Regions from separate parts of the Robertmurraya sp. genome, predicted to be linked through region 2. Evidence: riboswitches for the same ligand, from Rfam matches in the RefSeq annotation. Region 2 holds a riboswitch; each other region holds the start of a gene.

What was found. A riboswitch is a leader RNA that binds a small molecule or an ion and turns the genes downstream of it on or off. The one in region 2 is predicted to bind cyclic di-GMP.
Region 1: it holds a riboswitch for cyclic di-GMP, as region 2 does, so the genes downstream of both, ACGLXV_RS11565 (GGDEF domain-containing protein) here and ACGLXV_RS18615 (amidase) in region 2, are expected to answer to the same signal.
Region 3: it holds a riboswitch for cyclic di-GMP, as region 2 does, so the genes downstream of both, sinI (DNA-binding anti-repressor SinI) here and ACGLXV_RS18615 (amidase) in region 2, are expected to answer to the same signal.
Region 4: it holds a riboswitch for cyclic di-GMP, as region 2 does, so the genes downstream of both, ACGLXV_RS22975 (sensor domain-containing diguanylate cyclase) here and ACGLXV_RS18615 (amidase) in region 2, are expected to answer to the same signal.

What each region holds. Positions count from the first base shown of each region.
Region 1 covers NZ_JAKFCQ010000084.1:47,829-52,153, reverse strand. Annotated here, with positions in the region: gene ACGLXV_RS11575 (ABC transporter ATP-binding protein) at 1-798, opposite strand, end outside; gene ACGLXV_RS11570 (M48 family metallopeptidase) at 973-1,680, shown strand; cyclic di-GMP riboswitch class I at 1,809-1,891, shown strand; gene ACGLXV_RS11565 (GGDEF domain-containing protein) at 1,953-3,029, shown strand; gene ACGLXV_RS11560 (bifunctional metallophosphatase/5'-nucleotidase) at 3,082-4,325, opposite strand, start outside.
Region 2 covers NZ_JAKFCQ010000149.1:24,871-29,195, forward strand. Annotated here, with positions in the region: gene ACGLXV_RS18610 (LysR family transcriptional regulator) at 1-613, opposite strand, end outside; gene ACGLXV_RS18615 (amidase) at 726-1,595, opposite strand; cyclic di-GMP riboswitch class I at 1,639-1,727, opposite strand; gene ACGLXV_RS18620 (YhfC family intramembrane metalloprotease) at 1,775-2,545, opposite strand; gene ACGLXV_RS18625 (DEAD/DEAH box helicase) at 2,671-4,110, opposite strand; gene ACGLXV_RS18630 (flavin monoamine oxidase family protein) at 4,311-4,325, shown strand, end outside.
Region 3 covers NZ_JAKFCQ010000057.1:323-4,647, reverse strand. Annotated here, with positions in the region: gene ACGLXV_RS07695 (carbohydrate kinase) at 1-665, shown strand, start outside; gene ACGLXV_RS07690 (pseudouridine-5'-phosphate glycosidase) at 679-1,593, shown strand; cyclic di-GMP riboswitch class I at 2,367-2,461, shown strand; gene sinI (DNA-binding anti-repressor SinI) at 2,494-2,628, shown strand; gene ACGLXV_RS07680 (helix-turn-helix domain-containing protein) at 2,759-3,088, opposite strand; gene map (type I methionyl aminopeptidase) at 3,664-4,325, shown strand, end outside.
Region 4 covers NZ_JAKFCQ010000186.1:2,651-6,975, reverse strand. Annotated here, with positions in the region: gene ACGLXV_RS22980 (GNAT family N-acetyltransferase) at 297-842, shown strand; gene ACGLXV_RS22975 (sensor domain-containing diguanylate cyclase) at 903-1,865, opposite strand; cyclic di-GMP riboswitch class I at 1,994-2,080, opposite strand; gene ACGLXV_RS22970 (hypothetical protein) at 2,171-2,332, shown strand; gene ACGLXV_RS22965 (LacI family DNA-binding transcriptional regulator) at 2,698-3,711, shown strand; gene ACGLXV_RS22960 (ABC transporter substrate-binding protein) at 3,971-4,325, shown strand, end outside.

The DNA of each region.
Region 1 (4,325 bases), on a different contig from region 2:
CGCTAATACTTTGTCTGCGTTCGTCGATTGAACATAAACTCGACCATTGGTTCGGTTAATATGCTTGATCTCTGGGAATTGATACAATTTTTCGAATGACGCGTCAGGTTCTAAGATGAATGAAACGGTTTGGTTTGTTATTTTTGATTTAATCTCCGACGGTGTCCCATCAGCGACAATCCTTCCATCTTTAAATAGAAGAATCCGCTCTGCTGCATCATCCGCCTCCTGCAAATAGTGAGTAGAGAAAAGAATGGTCTTTCCTTGTTTGGCTAGAGAATTAATGGTTTGCCAAAACCGGTTTCTTGATGAGATATCCATGCCTACAGTCGGTTCGTCAAAAATGATGAGATCGGGATTTCCGGCAAGTGCAAGGGCAAAGCTAACTCGACGTTTTTGACCGCCTGATAATTTTTCTGCCTGTGTTTTTAGATCTTGCTCTGTTAGACCGGTTATTTCAATAAGTTCATCAAGTGAAAGGGGATTAGGATAATAGCTTCGTATAAGTGTGAGTATTTCGTGAACCTTTAAGCCAGGCATCATACTAACTTCCTGCATCATCACGCCAATTTTCTCACGTACGTTCTTTGCTTTTGGGGAAAGTCCAAAGATTTGGATGTTGCCTGCTGAGGGCTTAAGTAAACCTAAAATCATGGATATCGTAGTTGTTTTTCCTGCAGCATTCGGTCCTAAGATGGCCACTATTTCTCCTTTATTAATCGAAAAGTTGATATGGTTAACAGCCGTCTTTTGCTGGAAAGATTTTGATACATTAGTTAAGCGAATGACCTCGTTCATATTTGAACACCTCCTGATTTGATACTTTCATTGTATAATCATGGAAAAGGTGATTTTAGTAAGGGATGTCATGAAAATCACATGACAAATGTCATTTTTACAAAGGCTCTTGAGATCATATAGGGAATCATCATAAAATGGAGGGTATAGCATTTCGCAGATAAAGGTGATGACATGATACACAACTATTCAGGTGAAACGATCAGTTACAATATAAACTACAAAAAACGCAAGTCTATTGGAATTTCCGTTGATGTTTATGGAAATATTGAAGTCCAGGCTCCTAAAGGAACACCCAATGAGTATGTGCTTTTATTTATCGAAGAAAAATGGGACTGGATTCAAGAGAAGTCTAAGGAAATGAAGGCGCGAGCGCTTGGACCGCAGGAAAAGGTTTATGACCATGGCGAAAGTTTTCTTTATTTAGGAAACACCTACCCCATCCAAATCTTTCACGACGCAAATCTTACGCAGAATCATGTGAAGTTTGAAGAAAATAAACTGTTTATCTATGTAAAAGAGTTAGAGGAAGAAAAAATTAGACAGGCACTAAAGCGCTTCTACTATCAGCAATGTAAGACATTGGTAGAGAAGAGTATTAAGTCTTATCAAAGCAACTTTAAAATAAAGCCAAAGGTGGTCCGTATTAATGACAGCAATCGTACGTGGGGAACTTGTGATTCCAATCAGCAGTTAACTTTTAACTGGAAGCTTGCGATGGCACCCCAAAGGGTAATTGATTATGTGGTTGTGCACGAAATGTGCCATATGTTGCATTTAAATCATGATCGTTCTTTTTGGAGACTTGTTGGGAAAATTATGCCGGATTACAAGGAACAAGAAAATTGGCTAGCTTTTTCTAGTTGGAAAATGACAGTATAGTAAGGCGAGAGTCCTCATTTATGAAGGCTCTTTTTTTATGTCACCAATTGGTTGATTTTACAATTTGCAATCATATATCTATCCATCAATATTGCGAGTATAATAGTACTAAAGTAGTAATTATTCCAATTACGAAAAGGCAAATCTACTGAAAGGTAGAGACGCAAAACCGTGGGTCTAAGGTGAAAGCTAAGATTGCCAGGTTATCGAATACAGCCAGAGATGGCTTTCACGAAGTGCTAACATGCTACGTGAAATTGGAGGAAGATCAAATGAATAGAGAAGAGATGTTTGATAAAAGGTTACTTATTCGTGATATATTGAATACCCTATGGGTTATTATTGGACTGTATTTGTTAGGGACAGGTATACACTTTTTTCTTACTACTTATGATAAGTGGTTATTTTTTTTAGAAGTGATTTTATTTCCATTATTTAAATTTATCGCTGTCATGGCATGTGCAGAGCTGTTTATGAGTAAATTCCGGAAACACACGGAGTACTATATCATGATTGTAATTACTCTTTTTATTAGCATCATAATTATTAGTATTTACGATAAAGTAATTTTGATGGTTTTACTCATTACTCCTGTTCTGGTCTCATTGTTTTTCTATAATAAAAGAATCATTCGCTTTTCAGTGTTTATATCGATCCTCACTTTTTTATTCATTTATTTTTTTTATGAACCGGTACATGCTTCTATGGATACAGCAGATTTGATTATTATTATCTTAATTTTATTAGGGATTTCACTACTTATATACAGCCTCATGAAACATAGTGATCAAGTGATGAAAGAATTGTTAAAAACAACAAAAGAAAAAAATGATCTATTCTCTAAAAACATTCAAATGGAAAGGCTTTCCCGGTTAGATCCTGTTACGGAGTTATATAATCACAGGTCTTTTCATGAACAGTTGGATTCGATTGTTGGTTTACGTTCATCAGAGGAGTTAAACGTTCATGTAGCCGTCCTTGACATTGATAATTTCAAACAAATCAATGATACGTTCGGCCATAGAGCTGGAGACAGTGTCATTATAGAAGTCGCAAGGCAAATTAAATTTTTCTCTGTTGGCGATGACTTTCCTTCTAGGTACGGAGGAGAGGAATTTGGAATTATCACAATGGGAACGTCGGAAGAGGATTTTATTATAAGGGTGGAAAACATCCGGGAAAGTATTGCAAACACTAGTTTCCCTGAGCTCAAAGGGCGACACGTAACAATCAGTATTGGTGTACAAAAACTGTTGCCTGGAATGAACAAGGAAGATCTCTTTAAAGGGGCAGATACAGCACTTTATACAGCAAAGAGAACAGGGAAAAATAAAACGGTAGTTAATTAGGGCAGAATCAGGGAATGAAGAGTGACAATGGGGGCTAACCATTGTCACCTTTTTACGTTTGAATTACCTTCCAATTATCATTGACTGTAGCTTTTACTGTTCCATACTTGGAAAAATAATTAGCAAGCAGTTCAGTCATGTCGATTTGAATTTCTTTTATGACTTTCTTTCCCTTATACATAGAATAGTTCCCACCACCGGTAGCGCGGTAATTATTCATGACCACGTGATACTTTTGCTTCCGATCCAAAGTTTCACCATTCTTCATTAGAGAAACAATTCGTTCACCAACTGGTTTTCCAACATCAATTGTGTATTGAATTCCTTCCCACATATCGTAATTATAATGTTGAGGCTTAGGGTCGATGAATTGGGGATTTACTGCTATTTCTCCATTTTCGTTTACGATAAAATAAGTAGCGCTTTTTTCTAATCCATCCTTAATATCTTGTCCCGTTAGCTCTAATACCGTCAACGTATTTGGATAGATATAATTTGAAACAATATCCCTCATCGTTACGTTCGTTGGAAGGCCAATGGCATGATTGCTGAACAGAGCGGTGTTGGATATATCAACGTTACTTGCTTCCATTTGTACCTGGTTGATAAATTCTATAAAAGGGTGTTCTTTTATACGCGCAAGGAAAGGATCTTTTATGATCATATCGCCTTGAATACGTCCGATGGGTTGATCGAGCCAATTTTGCGTTTTCTCTTCGTAAGGTAGAATCAATCGTAATATTTCCTCATCTTCTTTCCACTCCTTAACCGGAACAAGAGAGGCTTTTTTAGAAAGACACTTCCATTTATGATCACGATCCAAAGTAAACTCTATATCAACCTGCCCCATACAAACTCCACTGTTTCCAGGTTGAACAATCGTAACACCGTTTAGCTCATCGGCCAATAAGCGGTGCTGATGTCCCGTTAATAACACATCAATGCCTTCTACTTCTTGGCATAGTTGATAGGCTTGGTTTTCACCTGTGACCGCTTCGGTTGGTTCTCCAGTTTTGAGGTTTCTTTCAAAGCCACCATGATAGGAAACAACGAAAAGATCAGGTTGTTCGTTTTCTTTGATATGAGGAATCCACTTTTTAGCACTTTCCACAGCATCCTCAAATTCTAATCCATCTATATGTTCTGCTTTCTCCCAGTTTGGGATATAAGGTGTTGTTAAACCTAAAATGGCCACCTTTATGCCTTCTGGAAGTATTTTAATGGTGTAGGGTTTGCCAAAGAAAGGTTCTTTTGTTTGATTGTTAAGTATATTGGCAGATAAAATGGGAAATTGAG
Region 2 (4,325 bases):
CGGGACGAAATAGACTTTTCTTGTTAAAACAAACGAATTTTTCCTCAGCAATATCCTTTAATTCCACGGAATCTTTTGATGCTAATGGATGATCTTTATGGGTGATTACTACAATATCTCTCTTCATTAATGGAATAAAATCAATCTCTGGTTCATGTTCCGCATACGTACAAAAAGCTAGGTCATAATTTTCTTCCTTTAAGCCTTGGATGATATTCTGTGTTGTTCCTTGTATACACGAAAACGTCACTTGTCCGCCCTCATTTGCTTCCATAAAGGACTGAATAATTGATGGGACAAAATCAGCGCCTAAGGAAAAAATGAATGCTAAGTCAATGATACCCGTATTGGCATTGGTGAGCTTTTGAAGATTCCTTTCACCCTTTTCAAGCTCCTCTAATCCGTTTTCCACATAGGTTAAAAAATATTGGCCGTACTTTGACAGCTTGATATTTCTACCAACCTTTTCAAATAACTTTATACTTAATTCTTTTTCAAGCTCGCCTATTGCCTGACTAAGACTTGGTTGTGTGATATATAGCTGAGCTGCTGCTTTTGTATAATGCTGCGTTTTGGCTAGCACACGAAAATATTGTAAATGTTTCAGGTTCATAAACAGCGCCCTCCCTGTTTCCAATCTTTAAACAAAGTATATGATGTTTTTTAGACAAGAAAAAGGACTGAATATGAACAAAAAAGCACTCTTTTGAGTGCTTTTGCGTTCTTTATGGTTTCATTGTTTTCCAGCTTCCCACATGGTGGATAGCAACTCCATTGTATCCAAGAGTTGTTCCATAATGAGAGGCAACAGTAGCAAGTTGCTCGTTCATGTAGGCTTCTCCTTCTTCAAAAAAAGAAATCATATCTCCTTCGTCTGTTGCACCTGTTTCTACACCGATTACTAATGTCTTATTATGTTTCCCAGCAAAGGCAACTTCATTTTTTACGATTTCAATGATGGCAGGAGCTGTATCACGGTAGGCCATAATCGTTACACTATTCGTTTTTGTAATGACCCACTCCGCTAGATTTCCTTTACCATACGTATTATTATAAGAAACTTCATCAAACCAGAATGGCAGGTCCGCTTCAAGTGGTAGTTTTAATCCTGCAGCTGAAGTATTCGCTTTTGTTATCAGTTCTTGATAACTTTTTACAGTAGCTGCTCTATTCGTATTCCAACCGCTATATAAGTAGGGCTCTACATCTAAATGAATCCCCGTAAATTTTTGAGAAGCGGTTGACCCTGCTTGATAGGTTTTTAACCAATTCATAAGAGCATCTTGGTTTCTGTAGCCTTTTGGTGCCACCCAACCCGGCGCTCCATCTAGAGCATATACTTTTATCCCTTTTACCGATGCCTTCGTAATAAAGCTACGGTATACATTCATAGGGATATCACGATCGAATTGTACATAGACTTTGTTGATTTGCTTTTGTTCAAGAAAGCTTAAGGTTCCTGTTTCATTACTCACAATTTCCCACGGATTCCAAAGCCATGTGGAGCGATCTACTGTTGATGCACTCATTTTTGATCCAAAGCCTCCAATTGAAAAAAGCAAAACAATAATCATTGATACAACGAGCTTTTTCACTTCATGTTCCCCCATTCTGCCAGCCGAGGCTCACAAAATGAGACCTGGCAACCTGACGACCATTCGCATGACAAGCGATTAGGCTCACGGCTTTGCGTCCTTCCCTTTCGGAAAAGTTTGCCTTTTACAGTTTTTCTTTAATTATACTTTATTAAAACAGACTTTTGCCTCAGGTATTTTTACCCAATCAATAATTTTCTTAATCTTTTTATTATAAAGAAAGATAGAACTCCGATTAAGGCAATGTACAACTCAATGATCCATAAGCTTTTAATGTATCCAGTTTGATAGAAAGCTAAAGGAAAATCAATCGCCGCATGAGCGACTATAGCGAGCAATACGTATTGGAATTTCTTTTTGATAACAGCAACTAATACAAGTAAGCTGAAAGCGATTTGCATAAAGAGGGCAAAGAAGCGTTCTGGTATTGCCCATAAGTAGTGAGAAACTCCCTGATTTAATAATGTTTCTTTAATGGTTGCTGCCTGATCACTTGGAAGACTAGCTCCGATAGATGAATCAAATGTACCTGTATTGATCATGGTTGCAAAGATAAGAAATGGCACTACCGTTGAAAGAGCAATTACTACTGCTTCAATGCCACCCCAGCCAACCCCAAAGGATAGACCACCCTTGTAATCCTGATATTTTTTTAATAGCCAAATAAAAAGAATATAGCGTCCTACTTCCTCAAAAATCCCTGCAGCAAAACCGCCATATAATCCAAATAACCATGGATGTTCCACATAGTTTGGAAAACTGGTTATGACGACAACATGAAGAAGTTTCTCTAATACTTGAGTAATAATAACAAACCCGATGCTACCTATTATTAACGGCTTGAGAGAAATTCCTACTTGTTTTTTTGTAAAAAGAATGGCAGTAACAAATAGAAGAATAGAAAATATAATAACTGCAATCATGCTCGAGATCGTTGCATTGCTTATCATCGTAAATCCCCCTTGTTTTTTTATTATCATTATTGATAATGATAATATTAAAGTAAGAGTAATAATCTGTCAATGAATTTTGTTCATTTTTCCCAATTAAAAAAAGCACCTCTAGGAAGTGCTTCTTATCTTCTTGCCACATGAACCTTTAATTGTTTCCCTTTTACCGTTGTATGTTTCATTTCAGACAACACAAGTGACCCTTTTCCATTTAGGATTTCTACATAAGAGACCGTGTCAAGAATCGTGATAATTCCGATATCCTCTGCAGTTACACCATCAATTTTTGAAATGGTTCCTACAAAATCAACAGCGCGCAGCTTCTTTTTCTTGCCGCCATTAAAATAGAGTTTGGTGATATCCTTATTGAGTTCTTCACTTTTTAGTTGCTTAATCTCCGGTTCCGAACTAATCTTCTTTTCAAAGGCAGGTCGTGATCTCTCCAACTGTCCCGAAGCAGGTTTCACCTTCTGTGGAATAGAAAAACCAATTAATTGTTCTATCTCTTCTAACAATCGTTTTTCTCTATCTGTCACAAAAGTAGTAGCCTTTCCTTTCAAGCCCGCCCGCCCGGTTCTTCCAGTACGATGCACATAGCTCTCTTTTTCATATGGGATATCAAAGTTCACCACGAGTGAAATATTTTCGATATCAATTCCTCGTGCTGCCACATCGGTTGCGATTAGATAGCGGAACTCTCCCCGTTTAAATTCACTCATCACATCTAGACGATCTTCCTGTATCATTCCACCATGTATTTTATCGCAATCATATCCAAGCTTCGTTAGATGATCGACGACCATATCGACACGGTCTTTTGTCCGGCAAAAAATGATACAGCTATCCGGGTTTTCAATAATCGTTACATTTTGCAATAATTGAAGTTTTTCATCTTCCTCCACCCAAAATAATGAATGCTCAATTAATCCTTCTGAAGTACTTGAAGATTCAATCTCAACCTCCACAGGAGAGTGTAAATAGTTTTGAGCTAGCTTTTTTATGGTATCAGGAAGAGTGGCTGAAAAGAGCATGGTTACTCGATTTTTTGGCATTTCTTCAATAATTGCCTCCACTTGTTCGATAAAGCCCATGTTTAGCATTTCATCCGCTTCGTCAATCACTAGGTATCGGACACGATCTAACACAAGGGTCCCTTTTTGAATATGATCAAGCAGTCGACCTGGTGTCCCTACAACCACATGAGTTTTTTGCTTAAGTTTCGTTTTTTGATACATAAAGGATTGCTTTCCGTATACTTCTACTGCATTGATTCGTTTTAACCGGCCGATATTTATAAAATCTTCTTTTATCTGTACAGCTAACTCTCGAGTAGGGGTAAGCACGAGAGCTTGTGGTTTATTTTCTGCCCAATCGATCATTTCACAAATCGGAATGGCAAAGGATGCTGTTTTTCCACTTCCTGTACGTGACTTTACGACCACATCGCGCTCCTCTATCACAAGCGGAATGACCTTCCTTTGAACTTCAGTTGGTTGTTGATATTGTAAGCTCGCTAAAGTACTCAATATTTCTTCACTTAAGGTGAAATCTGTAAAATCCATCATACAGCCTCTTTTCAAAAATTCTTTACAATACTAATTTTACCGAACGTATTCTTTTTATTAAGCCAATATGTAAAGTACATTTCATTTGACCACATATTCATTAAAATGTACATGTTTCTTTAGGAACAGAGGGAAAATACTTTCACGATGCCTAAATCTTTTATTTTCAGCAGCTAAATCTTTTACGGGAGGCACTCATCGTGCTAAATCATGTA
Region 3 (4,325 bases), on a different contig from region 2:
CAACGGGAACGTATACGGCTGTTTTGGATGTGGATGGGGAAATGGTGGTTGCTTTAGCAGATATGGGCATTTATGATCGTGTCGATTTAGAGTTTGTTGAAAAGCGCTGGGGTTTTCTTGCATCAACAGAGCTTGTCATGATTGATACAAACTTCCCTTCTGACGTACTAGCAAAAGTGATTGATCGCTGTAGAGAAGAAGCGATTCCCCTCGTGATCACCCCTGTTTCAGCTCCAAAAATTAAGAAGTTGCCACAAAATCTTGATGGTGTGGCTTGGCTTATAGCAAATAAGGACGAAGCAGAGGCGTTAGCTGGGAAACCAATTAAAGACGAAGGTGACTTTTTTAAAGCTGCAGAAGCAATTATGAAAAAAGGCGTGGAAAGAGTTGTTATTTCTCGCGGAGACAAAGGACTTATTTACTTTACAAAGGCGAATGAAGCGGGTGTATTGTTACCGCCGAAGGTTGATGTTGTTGATGTAACGGGTGCAGGAGATGCACTGGTTGCAGGAATTGTTTATGCCTACTTACGCGAGTTAAAAACGGAAGATGCCTGCAAAATTGGAATGGCATGTTCGATGCTTACTTTAGCAACGGAGGAAACGGTTAACCCGTCATTGAATCATCAACAACTACAAGAAGCTTTTCAACATAATTTCCACTAAGGAGAAAACAAACATGGAAAAATACTTAGAATACTCACAAGAAGTTTTAGAAGCGAAAAAAAATAATGTACCAGTAGTAGCATTAGAGTCAACTATCATCTCTCACGGAATGCCGTACCCACAAAATGTACAAACGGCAAAGGAAGTAGAAGACATTATTCGTAAAAATGGTGCTGTACCGGCTACGATTGCTATTTTAGATGGGAAAATAAAAATAGGCTTATCAGACGAAGAGTTAGAAATGCTTGCTACACGAAAGGACATTGAAAAGGCGAGCCGTAGGGATTTACCTTACCTAGTGGCGACGAAGAAAAATGGAGCAACAACGGTAGCGGCAACGATGATCTGTGCAGAGCTTGCTGGCATTGAAGTGTTCGTAACCGGTGGGATTGGTGGAGTTCACCGTGAAGCTGAAGTAACGATGGATGTTTCAGCTGATCTTCAAGAACTCGCTCAAACCAATGTTGCTGTTGTGTGCGCAGGGGCAAAATCTATTCTTGATATTGGTTTAACACTAGAGTATTTAGAAACTCATGGGGTGCCAGTCGTTGGCTTTGGTACCGAGGTACTTCCGGCTTTTTATACAAGAACAAGTCCCTTCCAAGTGAATGTTCAAGTGGAAAATGAAAAGGAAGCAGCAAGCATGATTCGTACAAAGTGGGAGTTAGGATTGAAGGGTGGAGTGGTTATTGCTAACCCAATCCCAGAAACAGATGCTCTTGATGAGCAATTTATCAACAGCGTGATTGAAGCGGCTTTAAAGGAAGCAAAGGAAAATGAGATTGCGGGTAAAAATGTTACTCCATTCCTTTTATCAAAGGTAAAAGAATTAACAGAAGGAAGAAGCTTGGAAGCAAATATTGCCTTGGTTAAGAATAATGCTGAGGTTGGATCAAAAATAGCTGTTCAACTTAACACTCTATCTTAAAAAATATTTTTGAGGAGTCAGTCTCATAAGGACTGATTCCTTTTTTTTTGCATAAAAATAGTACTAGATTTACAAACTCTGAATATGTACACCACAACGAACGAATTGTTCTTAAAAAAACTATAAAAGTAAGAAATAGGGAGAAAGGAGATGAAAACGGAAGAAAACTGTTCATTATAACGAAAAAACGGTTCGTTTAGGGTGTTTAGTTTACCAGCACTACCGTCTAAAATAAAAGTAAATTATTCTTTATATAGAACAAAAATTAATAGAATAAGAAACGAAAACTATTAGAATAGTAGGTGGCGGGAATGTACCGAAAGAACTGTGACAAATGTTATCGCCCTTCATACAGCAGCTCGGAAGCAGGGGAATGGATCTGTCCTATATGTGGACATAATCTAACAAAGTTACCTTTTTTTGATGCAGTTACACTGGAAAGGGTACATGTAAATATCATTCCTATCCAAAGGAAATTAAAAGCATATGAGAATCAAAAACTAGGAATAAAGACTTAATTGTTTAAAAGTCAGAAAATTTTAAAAATGATTTCGACAGTGGGCGACATGAAGACTTATGATTTTTGTGTTTGTTCTTACAAATGTAAAAAATGTATGTGTCCATTGGTACTCAATTGTTCTTTATGGAGATCTTTGTCGAATAGTGTAACTAAAAAGTTGGGAAATTTTTAAAGTGTATGACAAATTTTTACACAATTTACTAAGATCGAGTAGTAAAATGATTGATAAGTGAATCACATAGGGAGAGAAAAACACAGAAAAAGGCAAACCTTCTGAAAAGGGGGGACGCAAAGTCGCAGGTCTAAGGTAGTTAGAAGTTTTTTTGCTAAGACGGCTGGACTGCCTGGAATACGATCGTATTTTAGGGGGAGATTGAGGGATGTTGGAAACGAGTGAAGTGACATTAGAAGAGCTAGACTATGAGTGGATGATGTTGATCATTGAGGCAAAAAAGTTAGGCCTAGAGAAAGAAGAGATTAGAAGATTTTTAGGTGAGAATGAAATTAGAGGATAAAAAGAAACTAGCTTACTTAGCATGTTGTTTCATACATAGAATGAAAGTATTTCTGTTAGGGTCGGACCGTATGGGAATGCTTTTTATTTTGGAAAAAAAGACAAAATCACCTGGATTTTGTCTTTTTGCATTAGTTATTATTTGATTGATTACTTCTCCATTTATTAAACTCAAGAAATTCTTTAAACTGATCCTTCGAAACCCCGGAGTTCATAGCCTCTTTCACAAGCTTCATCCAGTCAGAGTCTAGTTCGTCTTTATTTGGGTGCTCATGTATAAGATGGTCAACTGGTACATGAAGGACAGCTGAAATTTTCTCAAGAAATTGGATAGACGGATTCGTTTGTAAATTTCTTTCTAATGAACTTAAGTATGATTTCGCGACACCAGCTTGTTCAGCTAGCTCAGACATGGACATTTTCTTTTCAAGACGAAGTTTCTTAACACGATCTCCAATCATCTAGATCACTCACCTATCTCTCTGTATGAATTCATAATAGCAAAAAAAATTGGTTAGTTCCATATTCAGAACGAAAATAGTAGGTTTCGTTCTTAAAATTTCTTTAGTTAGTCACAAATGGATGGTTATTACGGTTCTAGTGATTAAAAGCTGATTAACAACTTTTAATGCTTCTATGTAGCATTATACACAATACCATTCGTATTGAAAGTGATAATTATGGGCGTAACTAAAAAAAATCTACTGTCCACCCCATATGGACAAAACCACCCAATCTGTCCACGAACGGTGACAGACACCACAAAAAGACAGAATGGCCCTTTTTGTCCACGAAGGGTGTCTGACACCCTTTTATACCCGGGATTGGGGTGGGTGAAACCTATTTTTTTTGTTCGACAAATTCTTTTTTTTGTGGTTGTTGATTTTAAAGGGGTGAAGGGAATTCAATCAAACGTTTGATTGACTATTGTTTGAGGTTATCTAACAAAATTAGACATAGGAATGCTTTGCTAATATAGACCGTTAGAGAGTACAATAAAGACTATACATTATTGGGATTTGGGGAAGTGAGATAAATGATTGTTTTAAAATCACCTCGTGAAATTGAGGCAATGAAAAAAGCAGGAGAGCTTCTGGCTGCTTGTCATAAAGAAATTAAAAAAATGATCAAACCAGGAATAACAACTTGGGAAATTGACCAGTTTGTTGATAAATATTTAGCGCAGCATGGGGCAATTGCTCAGCAAAAGGGTTACAGAGGTTACGAGTACGCAACATGTGCTAGTATTAATGATGAGATTTGTCACGGCTTTCCAAGAAAAGAACCTCTAAATACAGGGGACATTGTCACAATCGATATGGTTGTCAATGTGAATAGCGCCTTAGCAGACTCTGCGTGGACGTATATCGTTGGAGAAGCTTCTGAAGAAACAAACCGTCTTGTAGAGGTAACAAAAACGAGCTTATACAAAGGAATTGAAGCAGCCGTCGTAGGAAATCGAATCGGAGATATCGGACATGCGATTCAAACCTACGTGGAAGGAGAGGGATTCTCGGTCGTAAGAAACTTTATTGGCCATGGAATTGGCCCCTCCATTCATGAAAAGCCGGATGTTCCGCACTTTGGACTACCAGGAAAAGGTCCTCGCATAAAAGAGGGAATGGTATTTACGATCGAACCGATGGTAAATGTCGGAAGCTACGAAACAAAGATGGATTCCAATGGTTGGACCGCTCG
Region 4 (4,325 bases), on a different contig from region 2:
TATGATGTATATAAAAAAATAGGGTGTGATCGGGCATGAAAAATCAAAATGTAGTGTTCTATACTATTAGAGGTTCGACAATTAAAAAATTTATAATACTTGATTGTATGACTGGTACAGGTATTTATTATGCGTTGAAATTCATAACTTCTAGTATAATAGTTGGGATTGTTGGAAGTATGGTTTGTACAGAAGGTCTTAAAAGAATGCCTTGTAAGATCTGTCCATAAGTAAACAGGGGTAATAATCATGTGAGGATTAACGCTTTAAAACAATAATAATATTGGAGGGGTTTTATGAGGTTAGTAGGGCAACATATTTATCTTCGACTTTACAAAACTTCTGACGCCCGCGAGCTAGCTAACTTACATATTAGAAATCGCGAATTTTTTCAACGAGTTTGCCCATTACTCCCAGAAGCCTTTTATACAGAAGAACATCAAAAAATACGCATTGAACGGGCATTAAAAATGACAGATGAAGGTCAATTATATGCATTTGGAATCTTTTTAAAAGCAACTGATAAACTTATCGGAGACATTTCATTAACTCAAATTGCTAGGGGAGATCTCCAAAACTGTTATACGGGATTTACTCTAGATAAGGAGTATAATGCAAAGGGCTATACAACAGAAGCTCTTCAACTTGTTGTAGACTTTGCTTTTAGAGAATTAAAATTACATAGAATTGAAGCAGGAGCTATGCCTGACAATTTAGCATCTATTCGTGTATTAGAAAAAGTAGGGTTTAAAAAAGAAGGTATAGCTAAAGAAAATCTAAAGATTAATGGCAAATGGACAGATCATCAAATATTAGCTATCATCAACATCTCGGAAGTGTAAGCTCATTTCACTTTCAACAATCTGACACCTCAGATAGGATATCTAAGGTGTTTTACATTTCTAATTAATTATTCTATTTTTATTTCTCTTTTTAGCATGATACATATTTTTATCAGCTTTAGAGAATAAGTTGGTCATATTGCCCAAAGAATGATCTTCGAAAGAAAAGCCGATCGATAATTTGATTTCCCTCTTAGAGGTTTCATTATACTTCTTAAACTCCTTTATTATTTCATCGACTAGTTCTTTCGCGGTGTTCTCTGTAGAATGTTCAAGTATGAGAGCGAATTCGTCTCCACCAAGTCTAGCAACTGTTACTAAATCTGAGGAGAATTGATTGAGTAACCCCGCTGTTTCCATGATGATAAAATCTCCCTCTTTATGTCCGAAATGATCATTAATATATTTCAATTCGTCTAAATCACATATGAGAATCGCTATAGGAATATTTGACGTTTGATCAAACTGTTCAAATTTATATTCAAAGTACTCGCGATTATATATCCCAGTTAAAGAATCGTGGCTAATTTGATACTGCAACTCCTTTTCTAACTGGATTTTATCGTCGATATTTCTTAAAACTCCCTGTATCGCAACAAGCTTTCCATTTTTATAAATGGGAGTAGCATATTCTTCAAAATATCTATATTCCCCATTTTTATCAAGCCATCGCTGTACAATACTCTCGTCAAAATTTAGTTCTCCGTTAACTTTTTTTTCAAGAATATGAAAATCATCGGGATGAATATCTATAAAGGGTATGTCGGAATTCTTAAAGGCACGTTCAATCGAACCTGCTCCAAAAAAATGTTCAGCTGAAGGACTAAGATACTTAAATTCTCTTTTTGGATAAACCTGAAAATAATATAGAAAATCCCTTGTATTTTCAATTATGTCAACAAAACTTTTCTGATTTTCTATTATCTTCTTTCTTTGATTTTCCCATCTTCTATATAAAAGAGGGCTTATCAAACTAACTATAGCCATTCCTGTAATTAACCCAGTTGTAAACTGTATGCTCATTTTAGACCCTCATCTTTTAGAATATATTAAAATATAAATCATACCATATAGTAAATGGATGTCCTTTGTTCCTATCGTCCTGAATATAATAAAAGACCTACCGCTACCGATAGGCCTTGAACACTTTAATCGGTAACTGGCTAACATAGTCAAATACGACCTTAGTCCCTATAGTTTTGCGTCGTCATTTTTCAATGAGTTTGCCTTTTTTATTCATTGAGTAAATAGTCCTATTTCTATTATAATAGCTAAATTTTCAATATCAATAAAAATTACTTTGAACCAAATAAACAAGAGGTGTTTATATGAAAAACTGGCTAGTGCGACACAAGTGGGATATTCCCCTTGCTATTGTATTCTTGGTATCTCTTACAATCATCCTTCAAGTACAACTCGAAGGAACTTCTTGGTATCTCTTACAATCATCCTTCAAGTACAACTCGAAGGAACTTCTTGGCATTTGCTAACAATTCCTCCTTATTTGATACTTGCATCGATACTAAGGAGCATAAGAAAAAAACAAATCATACAAGAAAGTAGAGGTCGTGCCTAGTGGCTCGGCTTTTTTTTATTAGAAAACGTCTATCTGAGAAAGGTTTTCAAGAAGAATATTACTAAATAATTTACCAGATGGAAATTTATCAATAATAAGAAAATCTTACTATATCGGTGTTATACAACGAAAAAATTGTATAAATTTTTAGAAAAATTAGTTTTTATACTTGTAAGCCCTTCCATAAGATGCTATTATTCGAATATACCTAGTAAATATTTTAGTTATTGTTAAGTAAAAGTTTACGGGTGTTGAAAAGAATATGAAGAGGGTTATGAGATGGCTACTATCAAGGAAATTGCGGACAAGTCGAATGTATCAGCATCTACGGTTTCACGGGTGTTAAATAACGATGATACGATTTCCGTTCAGTCTGAAACGAGGGAACGTATTTTCCAGGTTGCTAAGGAGCTTGGATACGAAACGATTTTAGAAAGACGGTTGAAACAAAAACAACAGACTTTGAAACATGTCGGGATTATCGTTACCCAATCATTGGACGAGGAGATCAATGATCCATATTTTTTATCCATCCGCCAAGGGATTGAAATGGAACTTGCGAGTCATGGGATCAGAACCGTTACGTTCCGTTTACATGAAACGGAGACCAATCAAATGATTGACGACCTTGATGGACTCATTGTCGTCGGCAGGGTAAAAGAGATGGCGCTCAAGGCCATCAGTAGAGTGGAAAATGTTGTGTACATTAACCACTCGCCTAACGATGATTTGTATGATGCGGTTGTGATTGATTTTGAAAAGGCCACAGAGAAAGCGATCAAGCATCTATTAGGAACCGGCTATAAGAGTATCGGGTATATCGGAGGAAGGGAGAAGGAGCATAGCAAAAATCAAAAGTTCAACTCTGAAGATAAACGTCTCACCACCTTTGAACGCTTGATGAAAGAACAAAAAATGTTCGACCCGGAGGCCGTTTTTATCGGTGAGTATTCAATGGCACAGGGTTATGAATTAATGAAAAAAGCCATTTATATGAGGAATTTTCCCGAGGCGTTTTTTATTGCCAGTGATCCGATGGCGATTGGGGCGTTAAGAGCATTACAAGAAGCCAATCTCAAAGTTCCTGATGATGTAGCCATTATCGGCTTTGACGATATTGAAGCTGCATCATTCGCAAGTACACCTTTGACGACAATCAGAGTGCATACGAAGGAGATGGGGAAAACAGGAGTAAAACTTTTACTAGATCGCCTGAATGGAAGAGAACTTCCATTAACCGTGACCCTGCCGACTGAATTGGTGATCCGGGAGAGCTGCAAGAAAAATAAATAACTTTTAAGGAGGTGGTTTTCGGAAAATAAGACCATGTATCTTTTTCAACGATTTAATGCCCACCCTGACAGCATGAAAGCTAGCAGGGTGCAAAGTGACTGCCATCACACTGCATTGGGCGAAAACTAACAAACTACTCCACCTATGAACGGGAGCTAATTCTATTATATAGTTGCTCCCAAACGTCAGCAAGAAAACGAACTCATTTTAATAGGTAATTTTTACTTGTTATTTAAAAATGACTGAGGGGGCGTTTATTTTGAAAAAGCTTTTAAAAACGGTGGCGTTTGCAGCCGCGTTGACAACGATTGTGACTGGATGCAATAAAGCTTCCGGGGGTAATGAAGCAAACAGTGATAAGACGGTTGTAAACTTGTTTTCGACTGTAACGAATGAAGCAGATAAAATTACTCTGCAAAATGTGGTAAAAAAGTTTGAAACGGAAAATCCTGATATCGATATTAAAGAAAATTATCCTGCTGACGGGTATGAAGGAATGCTGCGAGTCAAAATGGCGGCAAATGATATGCCTGATTTATTTGATACCCACGGCTGGGCGATTCATCGTTACGGGGAATATGTAGAAGATTTAAAAGATATGGACTGGGTGAAGG